Regions from separate parts of the Paenibacillus sp. R14(2021) genome, predicted to be linked through region 2. Evidence: a T-box and tRNA genes for the amino acid it is inferred to sense, from the RefSeq annotation. Region 2 holds a T-box; the other holds one or more tRNA genes.
The links. The T-box of region 2 lies ahead of ileS (isoleucine--tRNA ligase). A T-box ahead of a tRNA ligase gene usually reads a tRNA of that ligase, here a tRNA-Ile.
Positions count from the first base shown of each region.

Region 1: it encodes a tRNA-Ile, which carries the amino acid that the T-box ahead of ileS (isoleucine--tRNA ligase) is inferred to sense. The anticodon was not compared.

Region 1 is NZ_CP080269.1:4,336,189-4,340,363, forward strand. It holds rRNA gene KXU80_RS20195 (23S ribosomal RNA) at 1-1,719, shown strand, start outside; tRNA gene KXU80_RS20200 (tRNA-Ile) at 1,833-1,909, shown strand; tRNA gene KXU80_RS20205 (tRNA-Ala) at 1,918-1,993, shown strand; tRNA gene KXU80_RS20210 (tRNA-Asn) at 2,010-2,085, shown strand; tRNA gene KXU80_RS20215 (tRNA-Ser) at 2,091-2,181, shown strand; tRNA gene KXU80_RS20220 (tRNA-Glu) at 2,200-2,274, shown strand; tRNA gene KXU80_RS20225 (tRNA-Val) at 2,292-2,367, shown strand; tRNA gene KXU80_RS20230 (tRNA-Met) at 2,384-2,460, shown strand; tRNA gene KXU80_RS20235 (tRNA-Asp) at 2,494-2,570, shown strand; tRNA gene KXU80_RS20240 (tRNA-Phe) at 2,585-2,660, shown strand; tRNA gene KXU80_RS20245 (tRNA-Thr) at 2,689-2,764, shown strand; tRNA gene KXU80_RS20250 (tRNA-Tyr) at 2,769-2,853, shown strand; tRNA gene KXU80_RS20255 (tRNA-Trp) at 2,866-2,939, shown strand; tRNA gene KXU80_RS20260 (tRNA-His) at 2,965-3,040, shown strand; tRNA gene KXU80_RS20265 (tRNA-Gln) at 3,067-3,142, shown strand; tRNA gene KXU80_RS20270 (tRNA-Lys) at 3,150-3,222, shown strand; tRNA gene KXU80_RS20275 (tRNA-Leu) at 3,236-3,321, shown strand; tRNA gene KXU80_RS20280 (tRNA-Leu) at 3,334-3,420, shown strand; tRNA gene KXU80_RS20285 (tRNA-Gly) at 3,424-3,498, shown strand; tRNA gene KXU80_RS20290 (tRNA-Cys) at 3,503-3,573, shown strand; tRNA gene KXU80_RS20295 (tRNA-Pro) at 3,595-3,671, shown strand; tRNA gene KXU80_RS20300 (tRNA-Gly) at 3,685-3,755, shown strand; gene KXU80_RS20305 (M48 family metallopeptidase) at 3,912-4,175, shown strand, end outside.
Region 2 is NZ_CP080269.1:95,567-99,741, forward strand. It holds gene KXU80_RS00455 (cell division protein SepF) at 1-382, shown strand, start outside; gene KXU80_RS00460 (YggT family protein) at 438-653, shown strand; gene KXU80_RS00465 (YlmH family RNA-binding protein) at 650-1,432, shown strand; gene KXU80_RS00470 (DivIVA domain-containing protein) at 1,526-2,020, shown strand; T-box leader at 2,082-2,386, shown strand; gene ileS (isoleucine--tRNA ligase) at 2,440-4,175, shown strand, end outside.

The DNA.
Region 1 (4,175 bases), 1.7 Mb from region 2:
GGCTTGCAACTTATGTTGCAGGGGTAGGGGAGCGTTGAATGTACGTTGAAGTCAGACCGTAAGGACTGGTGGAGCGCATTCAAGTGAGAATGCCGGTATGAGTAACGAAAAGACAAGTGAGAATCTTGTCCGCCGTAAGACTAAGGTTTCCTGAGGAAGGCTCGTCCGCTCAGGGTAAGTCGGGACCTAAGGCGAGGCCGAAAGGCGTAGTCGAAGGACAACAGGTTGATATTCCTGTACCACCGTAAGCCGTTACGAGCAATGGGGTGACGCAGAAGGATAGTGACGCGGGCTGATGGATGCCCGTCCAAGCAGTGAGGCTGATGTGTAGGCAAATCCGCACATCGATAAGGCTGGGCTGTGATGGGGAGCGAAAATTGCAGTAGCGAAGGTCATGAGTTCAGGCTGCCAAGAAAAGCCTCTAGCCAGGTGAAGGTGCCCGTACCGCAAACCGACACAGGTAGTCGAGCAGAGTATGCTAAGGCGCTCGGAAGAACTCTCGTTAAGGAACTCGGCAAAATGACCCCGTAACTTCGGGAGAAGGGGTGCCTCGGTAGGGTGAATAGCCCGAGGGGGCCGCAGTGAAAAGGCCCAAGCGACTGTTTAGCAAAAACACAGGTCTGTGCGAAGCCGTAAGGCGAAGTATACGGGCTGACGCCTGCCCGGTGCTGGAAGGTTAAGGGGAGTGGTTAGCCGCAAGGCGAAGCTATGAACCGAAGCCCCAGTAAACGGCGGCCGTAACTATAACGGTCCTAAGGTAGCGAAATTCCTTGTCAGGTAAATTCTGACCCGCACGAATGGCGTAACGACTTGGGCGCTGTCTCAACGAGAGATCCGGTGAAATTTTAATACCTGTGAAGATGCAGGTTACCCGCGACAAGACGGAAAGACCCCATGGAGCTTTACTGCAGCTTGATATTGGACTTTGGTACGATCTGTACAGGATAGGTGGGAGCCTAAGAAGCCGGAGCGCCAGCTTCGGTGGAGGCAACGTTGGGATACCACCCTGATCGTATCGGAGTTCTAACCTGGTACCGTAATCCGGTACAGGGACCGTGTCAGGTGGGCAGTTTGACTGGGGCGGTCGCCTCCTAAAATGTAACGGAGGCGCCCAAAGGTTCCCTCAGAATGGTTGGAAATCATTCGCAGCGTGCAAAGGCATAAGGGAGCTTGACTGCGAGACCTACAAGTCGAGCAGGGACGAAAGTCGGGCTTAGTGATCCGGTGGTACCGAATGGAAGGGCCATCGCTCAACGGATAAAAGCTACCCTGGGGATAACAGGCTTATCTCCCCCAAGAGTCCACATCGACGGGGAGGTTTGGCACCTCGATGTCGGCTCATCGCATCCTGGGGCTGAAGTAGGTCCCAAGGGTTGGGCTGTTCGCCCATTAAAGCGGTACGCGAGCTGGGTTCAGAACGTCGTGAGACAGTTCGGTCCCTATCTGTCGTGGGCGTAGGAAATTTGAGAGGAGCTGTCCTTAGTACGAGAGGACCGGGATGGACGCACCGCTGGTGTACCAGTTGTTCCGCCAGGAGCACCGCTGGGTAGCCAAGTGCGGACGGGATAAGCGCTGAAAGCATCTAAGCGTGAAGCCCCCCTCAAGATGAGATTTCCCAATTCGTAAGACCCCTGGTAGACGACCAGGTTGATAGGTTCGAGGTGGAAGTGCAGTAATGCATGTAGCTGACGAATACTAATCGGTCGAGGGCTTATCCTAACGTCTTTCACAGAGACAACCAGCTAATTGTTTTGCATGAAATCATATTCAGTTTTTAGGGTGTCATCTTTACATAGATTGAAGGTACACCCACCTCGTAGTGGGTTTTTTATTGGCCTTTAGCTCAGCTGGTTAGAGCGCACCCCTGATAAGGGTGAGGTCGGTGGTTCGAGTCCACTAAGGCCAACCATTCCCTTTGGGGCCATAGCTCAGCTGGGAGAGCGCCTGCCTTGCAAGCAGGAGGTCAGCGGTTCGATCCCGCTTGGCTCCACCAAGATTGTTCAACCTATTCCCTGATAGCTCAGTTGGTAGAGCACTCGACTGTTAATCGAGTTGTCACAGGTTCGAGTCCTGTTCGGGGAGCCATTTCTGGAGAGCTGTCCGAGTGGTCGAAGGAGCACGATTGGAAATCGTGTATACGTTAACCGCGTATCGAGGGTTCGAATCCCTCGCTCTCCGCCAGAACTTTTATCGTGATCAGGCCCGTTGGTCAAGTGGTTAAGACACCTCCCTTTCACGGAGGTAACAGGGGTTCGAGTCCCCTACGGGTCACCATCTTCATCTTTCTTTCTGGAGGCTTAGCTCAGCTGGGAGAGCATCTGCCTTACAAGCAGAGGGTCGGCGGTTCGATCCCGTCAGCCTCCACCATAAATGTTTACAATGACGCGGGGTGGAGCAGCCCGGTAGCTCGTCGGGCTCATAACCCGAAGGCCGCAGGTTCAAATCCTGCCCCCGCAACCAATTACCTTCGGTGTGAGCCGAGAATTATAATGTGGAGCCGTGGTGTAGTGGCCCAACATGCCTGCCTGTCACGCAGGAGACCGCGGGTTCGAATCCCGTCGGCTCCGCCATTATAACCAAGTACGGCTCGGTAGCTCAGTCGGTAGAGCAGAGGACTGAAAATCCTCGTGTCGGCGGTTCGATTCCGTCCCGAGCCACCATTTTAGACAAGCAATAATGGAATAACTTGCCGGTGTAGCTCAGTTGGTAGAGCAACTGACTTGTAATCAGTAGGTCGGGGGTTCGAATCCTCTCGCCGGCACCATCATGGAGGATTAGTGAAGTGGCTAAACACGGCAGACTGTAAATCTGCTCTCTCTGAGTTCGGTGGTTCGAATCCATCATCCTCCACCACTTTTCTTACCTAGGGGCATAGTTTAAGGGTAGAACAGCGGTCTCCAAAACCGTTAGTGTGGGTTCAATTCCTGCTGCCCCTGCCAATTGAATGTTGTTAGTTGTTATATGGCGATCGTGGCGAAGTGGTTAACGCACCGGTTTGTGGATCCGGCATTCGTGGGTTCAATTCCCATCGGTCGCCCCATATTAACTAAACCAAAAGCTTTATGTTGGGGATTAGCCAAGCGGTAAGGCAACGGACTTTGACTCCGTCATTCCCTAGGTTCGAATCCTAGATCCCCAGCCATTTATTTGAGCCATTAGCTCAGTTGGTAGAGCACCTGACTTTTAATCAGGGTGTCGTAGGTTCGAGTCCTACATGGCTCACTTTTCTTGTTATGCGGTTGTGGTGGAATTGGCAGACACGCTATCTTGAGGGGGTAGTGCCCACCAGGCGTATGGGTTCGAGTCCCATCAACCGCACCATCAATCACATATGCGGTCATGGCGGAATTGGCAGACGCGCTAGATTCAGGTTCTAGTGTCAGCAATGACGTGGAGGTTCGAGTCCTCTTGACCGCACCATCTGCGGAAGTGGCTCAGCGGTAGAGCATCGCCTTGCCAAGGCGAGGGTCGCGGGTTCGATTCCCGTCTTCCGCTCCATCATGGCGCCATAGCCAAGTGGTAAGGCAAAGCTCTGCAAAAGCTTCACCCCCAGTTCGAATCTGGGTGGCGCCTTGAATGTTTTGTTTTCGATCGCGGGATGTAGCTCAGCTTGGTAGAGCACCTGGTTTGGGACCAGGGGGTCGCATGTTCAAATCGTGTCATCCCGACCATATCCTTATTATTGCGGGTGTAGTTCAATGGCAGAACTTCAGCTTCCCAAGCTGATGGTGTGGGTTCGATTCCCATCACCCGCTTTCCTATTTAACAGAAGCCTTTTATCCATCCGGATGAAAGGCTTCTTGTTGTTTACGGTTGCTGCGTACCGCCAGGTAGACGCCTGATAAACAGAGCGTTAGAATTGAAGAATCCCGCAATAGCTTTATTAATACGCAAAAGAAAAGATGGAGATTATGGAGATTCAACTTGAGCAGCGAACCATTGACGTTCATGTCGCATACGGCGCTGGGAAGAAGCTTTCCATCCATATCGAGCCTAACGGGTTCATTACGGTGAAGGCCCCCAACGGTACAAGCGACGAGCAGATCTTGCGCGCAGTAAGACAGCACGGACAGGCCATTACGGCACAACTGGATCGGCTTGAGAAAGCCCGTGAGGCGCTGCAGATGAAGGATTATCAAGAGGAGGGCAAGTTCCTCCACCTGGGGCAATATTGC
Region 2 (4,175 bases):
CATCGATACGCATGAAGAACAAGATGTTGAAACTTCTGCTTTCGAAGCACGTAAACAAACTGCAAAAGGCAATAATATAGTCAGCATTCATTCGCAGAAGAACGTTCGCGTTATTCTGAACGAGCCGCGCTCCTATGAAGAAGCACAAGATATTGCGGACCATCTTCGATCACGAAAATCCGTCGTCGTCAATTTGCAGCGAGTCCGTTCCGATCAAGCCGTCAGGATCGTTGATTTCTTGAGCGGGACAATCTACGCACTGAACGGCGGGATCTCGAAGCTTGGGCCTAACATTTTTCTATGCACGCCGGATACGGTTGAAATTCAAGGCGCAATAACGGAAATGCTGGCAGAGGAGCAAGACTACAAAAAATCGAGGTGACCTTGAGTTGGATTTCGTACAATTAATATTAACCCTGTCTCAAATTTATCAGTATATGATTATCGGGTATATTCTGCTTTCGTGGCTGCCGGGTCTTCGTGACAGCTTTATCGGAGAGCTTCTTGGCAAATGCGTTGAGCCTTATTTGAAGCCGTTCCGCAGATTTATTCCTTCTATCGGGGGCGTCATCGACATTTCGCCCATCGTAGCCTTGTTCGCGCTGCAATTTGTAGCTCGCGGACTTATCTTTATTCTTCAGCCGATCTTATGAAGAATGATATCTACGTCCATTTTCATCCGGATGAACGTCCATTCGTGGACCGGGCATCGGAGTGGGTGGACCGTGCAGCCTTTGCTCACGAGATGAAGCTGACGGATTTTCTGGATCCCAGGCAGGCGGACATCTTGGTTTCATTAGTCAATCGAAACCCGGATGTGCAAATCCGCCTGTTTGGCGGTTATGAGGGAGCAGAACGTAAGCGCGCTATCCTTGCACCGGATTACCGGGTACTGGACGATGAGCCGGAACGAATCGCGCTCATTCAAGTATCCGGCGGTACACAGGGACATTTGGAACTGGATCATGGCGATTATTTAGGTGCCCTGCTCGGTCTTGGCATTAAGCGGGACCGAATCGGCGACCTTCATGTGCATGATGACGGAGCCCATTGTCTCGTTGCGGAAGAAATAGCCGACTATATCAATATTCATCTGCGGCAAGTCCACCGTGTTCACGTCCTAACGGATCTGCTTCCGACGGCGTCGCTGCGTCCGGCCGTTTCGGCTCTGGAAGAGATGAACATTTCGGTGGCTTCTTTGCGTCTAGACGGTATTGCAAGTGATGTACACCGAATGAGTCGAACCAAAATTGTAGATCCTATCCGTGCAGGCAGATGCCGCGTGAACTGGAAGGTGGAAGAGGATCCATCTGCCCCGCTCAAGGAGGGGGACGTCGTTTCCTTGCAGGGATTGGGACGGTTTAAGGTGCTTGGCGTTGACGGCGTTACCAAAAAAGGCAGAGTCAGGGTCAAAATCGGCAAATTTATCTAATTCTTTGCAGGAAAATGACTTCATCTGTCGAAATTAGAATGTACAATCGGGACGACACGTCCTAGGACTCGATAACATTCAGGAGGTGCGCCAGTGCCGTTAACGCCATTGGACATACATAACAAGGAATTTGGCAGACGTCTTCGCGGATATGATGAAGATGAAGTGAATGAATTTCTCGATCAGGTTATTAAAGATTATGAAGCGCTCATTCGTGAAAATAAAGAAATTCAGAACCAAGCGCTTGCACTGCAAGAGAAGCTGAATCATTTCGCAACCATCGAAGAAACCCTCAGCAAGACAATTATCGTGGCGCAGGAAGCAGCAGATGAAGTCAGAAGCAATGCGAAGAAGGAAGCGCAGCTCATCGTGAAGGAAGCGGAGAAGAACGCAGACCGGATCATTAATGAGTCGCTCAGCAAATCCCGCAAGGTCGCCCTTGAAGTCGAGGAGCTGAAGAAGCAGGCGTCGATCTACCGTGCCCGGTTCCGGACATTGGTTGAAGCACAGCTGGATCTCTTGAGCCATGACAGCTGGGATTCCTTGGAGGGGCCATCCACGTACACAAGCGAAATTGTGCGCGGCTAAGCCCAATTGTTTGACAATTGTTTAGGAATGGCGTATAAATGGTAATAATCCATGTATACGAATGAATTCGTTGACGAGAACGAGTACGCGTGCGGATGCTCTCCAGAGAGCCGGCGGTTGCTGAAATGCCGGTGTGCAGACCCTTGCGGAAGATCCTCTCCGAGAAGCGCAGCTGAACCTTATGAGCACTCATAAGAAATAAGCTTCGCCGGTGGTCCGCCGTTACCCGGAACTCGGATGTGTACATCCGTGACTAAGGTGCCAAACAATCGGTGCTGTTTTTGCCTATCTATACGGAGGGGCTCTCAGCAGCCAGCGATTGTATGGAACAAGGGTGGTATCGCGAGCAACAGTCTCGTCCCTTTTTTAAGGGGCGGGGCTTTTTTTATTTTCAGGAGCCATGAAAGGGGCGTGCGAAGATGCAGCGCATCGATGTGAAAGAGAAAGCAAGAGCCCGTGATCTGCGGGTATTAGGCAAGTGGAAAGAGGATCAAACATTCCAGAAATCAATCGATAACCGAGCGGGCAAACCGAACTTCGTCTTCTACGAAGGACCGCCGACCGCAAACGGAAAACCGCATATCGGACATGTGCTAGGTCGGGTTATCAAAGATTTTATTTGCCGGTATAAGACGATGGACGGCTACCGGGTTGTGCGTAAAGCTGGTTGGGACACCCACGGTCTGCCAGTCGAGCTTGGCGTCGAGAAACAGCTGGGCATTTCCGGCAAGCAGGAAATCGAGAATTACGGCGTAGAAGCCTTCATCAAGAAGTGCAAAAGCAGCGTATTCGAATACGAGCGCCAATGGCGCGAGCTGACGGAAGCGATTGGCTATTGGACGAATATGGACGATCCTTATATCACGTTGAACAATAATTACATCGAGAGCGTCTGGCATATCCTCTCCACCATTCATGGCAAAGGCCTGCTTTACCGCGGGCACCGCGTAAGCCCGTATTGCCCGGATTGCCAGACAACGCTCAGCTCGCATGAAGTCGCGCAAGGCTACGAGGATGTCAAAGATCTGAGCGCCACCGTGAAATTCAAGCTGACAGGCAGCGGCGAGTTCGTGCTGGCATGGACGACGACACCATGGACGCTTCCGGCGAATGTTGCGCTTGCCGTGAATCCAAACCTGAGCTACGCGCGCGTCCTGAAGGACGGCGAGGTGTACATCGTTGCCGAAGCGCTTATCGAAAGCGTCATGAAAGGCGATTACGAGGTGCAATCCACCGTGAAGGGCACGGAGCTGCTGAATCTGAAATATACGCCGCCTTTCAACTATGAGATCGTCGAGAACGGCCATTTTATCATCCCGGGTGATTACGTCAGCGACACGAGCGGTACGGGTATCGTTCATATCGCGCCTGCACACGGCGATGAAGACTATAAGGTTGCCCGTCAGAACGGCGTAAGCTTCTTGAACGTCGTAGACAACGCCGGTCGTTACACGGAAGTCGTGACAGATCTCGCCGGCCGTTTCGTGAAAGAGTGCGATGTCGATATCGTGAAAATGCTCAGTGAGCGCGGTCTCTTGTTCTCGAAGGAACGCTACGAGCACAGCTATCCGTTCTGCTGGCGCTGCAAAACGCCGCTGATCTATTATGCAACAGACAGCTGGTTCATCGAGACGACGGCTATAAAGGATCAACTAATCGCAAACAACAGCGGCGTGGACTGGTATCCGTCCCATATCCGCGAAGGACGCTTCGGCAAATTCCTTGAAGATCTCGTCGACTGGAACATCAGCCGCAACCGCTACTGGGGAACGCCGCTTAACGTTTGGATATGCGACACCTGCGGCGGGCAGCATGCACCTGGCAGCCGCGCAGATTTGGCGGCACGCTCCGTTACGCCGATCTCGGAAGATATCGAGCTGCATAAGCCTTACGTCGACGACGTTAAGCTGCATTGTCCGCACTGCGAAGGCGGCGTGATGACGCGCACATCCGAGGTGATTGACGTCTGGTTCGACAGCGGCTCCATGCCGTTCGCGCAGTATCATCAGCCATTCGAGAAGCAAGAAGAGTTTGCCGAGCAGTATCCGGCTGATATTATCTGCGAAGGCATCGACCAAACGCGCGGCTGGTTCTTCAGCTTGCTGGCAGTATCCACGCTCTACAACGGCAAAGCGCCGTATAAAGCAGTTATCTC